DNA from 2 places in the Psychrobacillus sp. genome. Region 2 is predicted to be linked to the other one. Evidence: a T-box and tRNA genes for the amino acid it is inferred to sense, from the RefSeq annotation. Region 2 holds a T-box; the other holds one or more tRNA genes.

Region 1 (3,923 bases), on a different contig from region 2:
AACACATTACCAAAGAATACTTCCGACATATTAATCTCACAAAAAGTAGAAATTGATGAAAATAGAAAAGAATTCCGTTCTCGTATTGAACAAACGAACGAACAAATAACATTGGAAGTGGAAGCGGTAAATGAATCGATAGCTGCAATGACTTTGAAAGCCGATAATATATCTCTTTCAGTAAGCAGTCTAAATAATCGGGTGGGAGAAGCTGAATCTTCTATTAATATCCAAGCTAGTCAAATTCAATCGAAAGTAGAAATACGGGATTTTAATGGACAAACAATTACATCTAAAGTTACTCAGGATCCATACGCAATATCTGCTTTAGCTCAAAATCTTAACCTACAGGGGCTTGTTACAGTAACAAACTTAAATACTCCTGGACAAACGGTTATAGATGGAGGAAATATTTACGGTAGTTCTTTTGTGGTAGGAAGAGGAACTGGTTCTACTTTGACAATGACTGCAGTTGCAGGCTCTCATGTAATCAGTTCAATAGATGCCAATGGATTAAGCGTAGCTTCCAACGGTTCAATGGGATTAAGAGCAAACGGCTATTATGGTGTTTATGTTCCAAACTCACCTTTGGTAGCCCAACAAGGCTTTCGTGTGGAAGGGGGAGTAAGCCAATTTAATACAGGGGTAACGGTCAATTCAACTTTAAACGCGTCTTCATTACAACAAGGAGGATATCCAGTAGCTACTACCACTTGGGTTGCAAACATGAACTATGCTTCTCAATATCAGCTTAATGAAGGGCTAAGACAAAAAGAAATCGATATAGTCGCATGGGTAAATAACAATTTTGTAAGAAAATAAGGAGGAAACAATTTGTTAACAATTGGACTGAAAAATAATGAAAAAATTACAGCTAACGGATCCGTAGGAAGTTTAGAGGAATTTGTAACTCAAATCAATAATCAAGCTATAATTTCAATTACGGTTGGGACGGTACCAATCAATAAAAATGCATTCTTTATATGAAGCACATTTACCAGTTAGTAACTTAGAAAAATCGATTTTATTTTATCAAAATCTGGGATTAGAAAAAGCCTATAAACAAGACAACCTAGCTTTTTTCTGGATTGTTAAAGGAGAAAGTTGGCTTGGTTTATGGGAAAGTGACAAAGTTGAGATACCTTATCACCCTTCTATACGTCATATTGCATTTAGAGTAGATAAAGAGGATGTCATTTTGGCTAAGAAATGGTTAAATGAAAAAGGGATAGCTATTCGTACTTCATTTGGCTTTAATGAATACCGTCAACCACTTGTGTTACCTAATAATCCACATGCACATGCTGCAATCTATTTTGATGATCCGGATGGTAACTCAATTGAGTTCATCACACCGATTAGATTAGATTTTCCAGAAGATTTTAAGATGATGACATTCGAAGAATGGTTGAAACGCGAGGTATAACTGCAGAGTATCTTATTCAGCTAACGATTGATTTTTGGTAAAATCGAGTTTGTGAAAGATCTTACTCTAACGCACGCTAATTCAAGAATATCAATATAAAGTAAGAGGTAATATAATGAAAAATCATGGGGGATGGTAGTTTGAAAGTGGAGGTTAAGAGTTTTATTGAGAAACCAATAAAAGCAACTGAACTTATTAGACTTTATAATGATGCAGGTTGGTGGGAAGATAGAAAAGAACAAGATATTGAAGAAATGTTAAAACGGGAAATATCTGTTGGTGCGTGGAAAGGTGATGTTTTAATAGGATTTGCTAGGGCTGTATCGGACGGTAAATTTAGGGCTTATATTGAAGATGTTGTATTACATACAGAATTTCAAAAGTCAGGTATTGGGACGAAAATTGTATCACAATTGTTAATGGAACTATCTCACATTGATGTAATTAGTCTGTTTTGTGAAGAGGATTTAATTCCATTTTACGAGAAAAATAAGTTTAAATATAGCAAATCTCAATTTGTAATGCACAGAAAATAAAGCATATTATTTTGTGCTACGGGTGCGTTAGTCAAAAAACAAAATCATAGAAAATGAGCTTGGGGATATATTTTCCAGCTCATTTTTTAGATTCATTTTAAATTATCAAATTCCTTTGTAACGCAAATATATAAAAGGGGGATATAATTATTTCCTATGTATTAATAAGATTTATATTTATTTTACTTAGATTTTAACCCCATTTTAACCCCAACTACAAAAATTAAAATATTCTTCGTGTAAATAAAAAAAACCACAAACCTTGTGATAACAAGGGTTATGGCTACTATTAATATATGGTCCCGACTGGTCTCGAACCAGCGACCCCCACCTTGTCGAGGTGGTGCTCTCCCAACTGAGCTACAAGACCGGGTTTTGAAGTTAATCTGATTTTATCATATTCCAGAGTTGGTAGTATATAGTTTTTTCTTTTAATCCTAATTGGGGTGTCATAAATTCCTCACATCTCCCTATACTGAGGTACTTGCTTGGGACTGCTCCATTCCACTAAGATGGAAGAGATAGTGGGAGGGGCTATGATCATGTTAACTGAAGCGCAGGAATTTATAAGACTTTATTACATAGAGACAGGTAAAGAGGAACGTGAGATGGTTGCTCGCCTGGAAGAAATAGAAGATGAAATTAATCGCAGGGGCACATATGTACATACAACCGAGGAGCTGGAGTTCGGTGCTAAGGTTGCTTGGCGGAACAGCAATAAATGCATTGGTCGTTTATTTTGGCAAAGCCTGACTGTTTTCGATAAGCGAGATTTATGTAGAGAAGAAGACATTTTCAAGGCATTGCTTGACCATATTGAGCACGCTACGAACGACGGCCGAATCAGACCGACGATTACTATTTTTTCTCCGAAAGATGTTCGTGTTTGGAATCACCAGCTCATTCGTTATGCTGGCTATGAAACCGAGGATGGAGTCATAGGAGATTCTGATTCCCTTACTTTTACGAAAGTATGCGAGGGGCTTGGCTGGAAAGGGAAGGGGACAAACTTTGATGTGCTCCCGCTTGTCATTCAAGTGAATAATCAGTCTCCAAAGGTTTTTGACATTCCTGATTCGTATATTTTAGAGGTTCCTTTTCGACATCCAGAAATGGATTGGTTTCAAAACCTTCAGCTAAAATGGTATGCCGTTCCGATGATTTCTAGCATGAAGCTGGATATTGGCGGGATTACGTATGCTGCTGCTCCATTTAACGGCTGGTATATGGGAACAGAAATAGGTGCACGAAATCTTGCGGATGATTATCGGTATAATATGCTACCTACTATTGCTAAGCGAATGGGCTTGAACACGAAATCGAATGCTTCTCTTTGGAAGGACCGCGCATTGGTCGAACTGAATGCTGCTGTTTTATATTCCTTTAAGGAGGACGGGGTGAGTATCGTGGATCATCATACTGCTGCTCATCAATTTAAAAAGTTTGAGGAAATAGAAAGGGATGCAGGGAGAGACGTCACTGGGAACTGGGCTTGGCTCATCCCACCGATGTCACCAGCAACAACCCATGTCTTTCACAAGCCTTATAACAATGAAAAGATAACGCCAAATTATTCCTACCAGCCAAACCCATATTAATAGTTAGTTAAATACCAAAAGACCATCCAGTTCAAATACGGATGGTCTTTTTTTATGAATATAAGTATAGGAATTAAAGCTTCAAAAAGGTTTATCCGATAAATCTGCAGAATAAGTTAATCTATGTAAATACAATCATGAAGCAGTCGAGAAAGAGAATGGTCTACAAGGAGGATGTGGAAGATATTACACCCTCGCTTTATCTGAGTTCTCCTTTTTCAGTCTCTAATCACCTTTTTCTAAAGTAGTCGATTATGCTAACAGTGATTGTAAGGGTAAAATATGTCACACTATACATAAATGAAATGTTGTACGGGATGAAAAATACGAAATAACAGAGAATGATCATTAAGAACGTATTGT
Region 2 (5,811 bases):
AAAGATAAACTCTTAAACAGTAAAACTTACCAATGGTTTATATTTACGAGTCAGGCAAGTGTAGCTTCTTTACATCAAAAGATGCTTACCTATCATTTAGGTGTTGAAGCTTTTCAGGTTAAAATGGCCGCTGTCGGTTCAAAAACAGCATCAGCTCTCGAAAAAATTGGATTTACAATAGATTTTATGCCGACTACCTTTAGTGCAGATGTTTTTATTAAAGAATTTCCACAGGTAGCAGCACCGGATGATGCATGTTTGTATTTCCGAGGGAATCTTGCAAAAAATACAATTACAGAGGGCCTGGTCAATTCAGTTGATGAATGGACAGTCTATGAGACCGTGATGCTAGAAGATAATGTAGAGATTGTGAAGGAGCTTTTAACTAGTGGGAAAAGCTGCTCGGTAGTGTTCACAAGTCCTTCTTCGGTGAATGCCTTTCATCAAACGATTGGCAAGGATTTAGGCTATAATAGCTTTACCGTGTGTGCTATTGGTCATATAACAAAAAACCATTTAAAATCATTAGGTGTTACCGTGCAGGTAATGCCTAAAACCTATACTTTAACAGAGGTAGTAAATGCGCTAGCTCAATGGAAGGGATGAATGTAATGACAGACTTATATTTTCAACGTCACCGCCGTTTAAGACAATCGGCTGGTATTAGAGCAATGGTAAAAGAAACTTACTTACATAAAGAGGATTTAATCTATCCGATTTTCGTTATGGATGGAGAGAATATTAAAAATCCCGTTAACTCCATGCCGGGAGTTTTCCAATTTTCATTAGATCGTTTAGGTGAAGAAGTAGATGAGGTCGTTTCTTTAGGAATCCCATCCGTTATTTTATTTGGTTTACCTGCAACAAAGGATGCGGAGGGAACTCAAGCGTATCACGATCATGGAATAGTGCAAAAGGCAATTCGCTTCATCAAGGAGCGTCATCCAAACTTAGTTGTTATAGCTGATACTTGCCTGTGTGAATTCACGGATCACGGTCACTGTGGAGTAGTAGATGAGTATGAAAGAATACTGAATGATCCATCATTAGACTTGTTAGCAAAGACAGCTGTGAGTCAGGCTCAAGCTGGAGCAGATATTATTGCACCTTCTAACATGATGGATGGATTTGTAACCGCTATTCGTCAAGGATTAGACAGAGCTGGTTTTCACGATGTACCAATTATGTCGTATGCAGTTAAATACGCATCCGCTTATTACGGTCCATTCCGTGAAGCGGCAGATGGAGCTCCTAAATTTGGAGACCGTAAAACTTATCAAATGGATTATTCTAACCGAATGGAAGCTATACGCGAAGCCACTTCTGATATCGAAGAGGGAGCAGATTTCTTAATCGTTAAACCTGCATTAGCGTATTTGGATATTATTCGTGATGTTAGAAATAGCTTCGACGCCCCTATTGTGGCATATAACGTAAGCGGAGAATATGCAATGGTGAAGGCTGCTGCCATCAATGGCTGGATAAACGAAAAAGAAACAGTTTTAGAAACGTTAACAGGAATGAAACGTGCTGGAGCAGATATTATCTTAACGTATCATGCTAAAGATGTAGCGCGTTGGTTGGAGGAGAAATAATGTCTAAATCATACAAATTATCTAAAGAAGCATTTGCAGAAGCAAAGGACTTAATGCCAGGTGGCGTAAATAGTCCGGTTCGTGCGTTTAAATCGGTCGACATGGATCCGATTTTCATGGAAAGTGGAAAAGGCGCTATATTGAAGGATATTGATGGTAATGAATACATTGATTACGTACTTTCTTGGGGACCACTTATTTTAGGTCATACGGAGCCTAATGTCGTGAAGGCAATTCAAGATGTAGCAGCAACTGGGACTAGCTTTGGAGCATCTACGTTAGTTGAAAATAAACTTGCAAAATTAGTTATGGAGCGAGTGCCATCTATTGAAATGGTCCGTATGGTTTCCTCTGGTACAGAGGCTACTATGAGTGCTTTGCGATTAGCTCGTGGTTACACTGGCCGCAACAAGATTTTAAAATTTGAAGGGTGCTACCATGGACATGGAGACAGCCTGCTTATTAAAGCCGGTTCTGGTGTTGCTACACTAGGTCTTCCAGATAGCCCAGGTGTTCCTGAGTCGATTGCTAAAAATACGATTACGGCACCTTATAATGACATTGAGAGTGTTCGCTATGTGTTTGAAAACTTTGGTGACGATTTAGCAGCAATTATTGTGGAGCCAGTGGCAGGTAATATGGGAGTTGTACCTCCAATCGAAGGATTCCTCGAAGCATTGCGTGAATTAACAGAGAAAAATGGAACAGTTTTAATCTTTGACGAAGTAATGACTGGTTTCCGTGTAGATTATAACTGTGCACAAGGACATTTTGGTATTACTCCAGATTTGACTTGTCTAGGTAAAGTAATCGGAGGTGGCCTACCAGTAGGAGCTTTCGGTGGGAAACGCGAAATCATGGAAATGATTGCACCAGCAGGATCTGTATATCAAGCAGGTACCCTATCAGGGAATCCTCTGGCGATGACAGCAGGCTATGAGACATTATCACGCTTGAACGAGGATACGTATAAGTATTTCGTAAAGCTTGGTGACATGCTTGAAAAAGGGTTCAGAGAAGCTGCAAGCAAATACAACATTCCTCATACAGTAAATCGTGCTGGTTCTATGATCGGCTTCTTCTTCACTAATGAAAATGTAGTGAATTATGACGTAGCTAGAACAGCAGACCTAGACTTATTCGCAAAATACTATCGACTAATGGCCGAGGAAGGAATCTATTTACCACCTTCTCAATTTGAAGGAATGTTCCTTTCCACTGCGCACACCGAGGAGCATATCGAAAAAACAATTCAAGCCTTCCATACAGTGTTTGAAAAATTAGCTCGATAATAAATATTGAAAAACAGACAAACGTTCTAAGCAATTAGAATGGCTTGTCTGTTTTTTTTTATTTTATATTTACAAATAGTTGTAGGTAGAGGCGGAACTCACTGAGAAAACAGAAAAGAAAGCGGAGAATGGGGTAAAACTTTTGAAAAGCTGGCATATTCGTAAGGTATTTTTCATATTTTCTTACGTTGAAACATAATTTGTCCTATATGAAGGAGGATGAAAAATGGAAGTTAAAAGTTGGGAAGTTAAGGAACAGTTCTGTTTTCCGCAAAGCTTTGGAGTGCCTAAGGAAGTAAAGACAATCAATGTAACCCCTCAGTATTTTCATGAGGAAATGGACAACATGGTGCATATCAACGGTATTTATCATATTACTTGTCACGTAGAGTTTGAGGAAGGTGAAGTGGAGCATCACGCAACAAGTGAATTTACGGAAATCGAAGATCTAGATTTAAACGGTGAGCTTGGTTATTTTGAATATGCAGTACCGATGAGTGTAGAGATTAGTAAGGATAGAATACAAGCCGAAACGTTACCGACTGTAAGTATAGAAACGATAAATTGCAAGGCAGAGTCCGATGGTATCGAAATTGTGTGGTTAGTCAACTGTGAATATGAAACGCATCGACCTAAAACGGAGGAAGTAGTAGCAGAGGTAAGACAAGAAATGATTGAAGAAGTAGAAGAAGCCCTAGTATTGGAGTCTAGTAGCCATAGAGAGGCCTTTGTAAGTAATGAGCAGCAGTCCCCAAGTATGGTACTGGAACCAGTTCAGGAACAGACCAATGTAACGATTAAAAATAGAGAAGTGGAAAGCCCGGCTGAGGATGATTCTGAGCTACAGTTTATATTTAATTTGGAGGATGGTTATACCAAGCTTTCCTTTCCATCAAATAATGTCCTTAAATAATAGAAAACCAAGAAATGCTAAAAATACTAGCAAGAGAAAATCCCATGTTGTTGGAACAATCAATACTCGAACAAGTTGAAAGCAACCGATTGGTATAATGATTCCTTTCACGTAAAAACGAGTTTTTCGTAACCAGTCGGGCAGTAAATAGGGGTTATATCCTCTTTTCATAGTGTTTTCCTCCTTTCACAAGACTATGCTTGACGGCATATAATAATATCCTATACAATAAAAACAACTATATATGGATGCTATGAATGGGAAGAGTAAAATGACACGGTTATCTAAAGAAAGGAAACAATTTGCTGAAATGTTTCCGTTAGCCACCATTTGAAGGTAGCCCAAGAGCAGCTTTTGTGAACTAACAGTAGCAATTGCCGGTTTGAAGCCGTTATCTAATTGAGAGCGTGATGTGTTGTATTGCATCTGCGAATAAAGGTGGTACCGCGAACAAACTCCTTCGTCCTTTAGTGATGATAGGAGTTTTTTTATATTCTTTTTTAAGGAGGAAACGATATGACAAATGAGACAACGATGTCAACCAAGTATGATCCGCAGTCAATCGAAAAAGGCCGCTATGAATGGTGGTTAAAAGGTAAATATTTCGAGGCGCATCCAGAAAGTGAAAAGGAACCATATACAATTGTGATTCCACCGCCTAACGTAACAGGTAAGCTACATTTAGGTCACGCCTGGGATACAACTCTTCAAGACATTATTATTCGCATGAAGCGTATGCAAGGATATGACGCTCTATGGCTACCAGGAATGGACCATGCAGGTATCGCTACACAAGCAAAGGTAGAAGAAAAATTACGTGCTGACAATATTTCAAGATATGACCTAGGTCGTGAAAAATTTGTGGAAGAAACTTGGAAATGGAAAGATGAATATGCAGGACATATTCGCAAGCAATGGTCAAAACTAGGTCTAGGCTTAGACTATTCTCGTGAACGCTTCACTTTAGATGAGGGTCTTTCCAATGCAGTAAAGGAAGTATTTGTTAAGCTTTATAACAAAGGCTTGATTTACCGTGGGGAATACATTATCAACTGGGATCCTGCTACAAAAACAGCACTTTCTGATATCGAAGTAATTCATAAAGATATACAGGGTGCATTCTATCATATGCATTACCCACTTGCAGATGGTACTGGTTCGATCGATGTTGCAACAACTCGACCAGAAACAATGCTAGGGGATACAGCGGTTGCAGTACATCCTGAAGATGAGCGCTACAAACACTTAATCGGAAAAACGGTGAAATTACCAATCGTTGGCCGTAAAATTCCAATCGTAGCAGATGATTACGTAGATATGGAGTTTGGTAGTGGTGCAGTTAAAATTACACCAGCTCATGACCCGAACGACTTTGAAATAGGTAACCGTCATAACCTAGAGCGTATTTTAGTTATGCATGAAGATGGTTCAATGAACAAGAATGCAGCTAAATATGAAGGAATGGATCGCTTTGAATGCCGTAAACAAATCGTAAAAGATCTTCAAGATGCAGGTGTTTTATTTAAAATTGAAGAGCATGCACACTCTGTAGGCCACTCTGAGCGAAGCGGAGCAGTAGTTGAGCCTTACCTTTCTACTCAGTGGTTTGTAAAAATGCAGCCACTTGCAGAAGAGGCGATTAAGCTTCAAGAATCAGAGGGTAAAGTAAACTTTGTACCGGATCGTTTTGAAAAAACGTATTTACGTTGGATGGAAAATATACATGACTGGTGTATTTCCCGTCAACTATGGTGGGGACACAGAATTCCAGCATGGTACCATAAAGAAACTGGAGAAGTGTATGTTGGGCATGAGGCTCCAGCAGACGAAGAAAATTGGAAGCAGGATGAAGATGTTCTAGATACATGGTTCTCCTCTGCTTTATGGCCTTTCTCTACGCTAGGCTGGCCGGATGTAGAAAACGAAGAGATGAAGAAGTATTACCCAACAAATGCCCTTGTTACAGGTTATGATATTATATTCTTCTGGGTGTCACGTATGATATTCCAAG

Evidence for each region. A T-box is a leader RNA that pairs with one kind of tRNA and senses whether it is charged. The one in region 2 lies ahead of AC06OU_RS18590 (valine--tRNA ligase), so its partner is inferred to be a tRNA-Val.
Region 1: it has a tRNA-Val gene. The T-box ahead of AC06OU_RS18590 (valine--tRNA ligase) is inferred to sense a tRNA for this amino acid. The anticodon was not compared.

Annotation. Positions count from the first base shown of each region.
Region 1 is NZ_JBAEAP010000083.1:94-4,016, reverse strand. It holds gene AC06OU_RS02620 (hypothetical protein) at 1-822, shown strand, start outside; gene AC06OU_RS02615 (hypothetical protein) at 835-987, shown strand; gene AC06OU_RS02610 (VOC family protein) at 971-1,426, shown strand; gene AC06OU_RS02605 (GNAT family N-acetyltransferase) at 1,567-1,962, shown strand; tRNA gene AC06OU_RS02600 (tRNA-Val) at 2,260-2,332, opposite strand; gene AC06OU_RS02595 (nitric oxide synthase oxygenase) at 2,499-3,560, shown strand; partial or broken gene AC06OU_RS02590 (hypothetical protein) at 3,790-3,923, opposite strand, start outside.
Region 2 is NZ_JBAEAP010000645.1:9,900-15,710, forward strand. It holds gene AC06OU_RS18565 (uroporphyrinogen-III synthase) at 1-606, shown strand, start outside; gene hemB (porphobilinogen synthase) at 612-1,595, shown strand; gene hemL (glutamate-1-semialdehyde 2,1-aminomutase) at 1,595-2,887, shown strand; gene AC06OU_RS18580 (hypothetical protein) at 3,114-3,800, shown strand; gene AC06OU_RS18585 (hypothetical protein) at 3,780-3,971, opposite strand; T-box leader at 4,045-4,271, shown strand; gene AC06OU_RS18590 (valine--tRNA ligase) at 4,317-5,811, shown strand, end outside.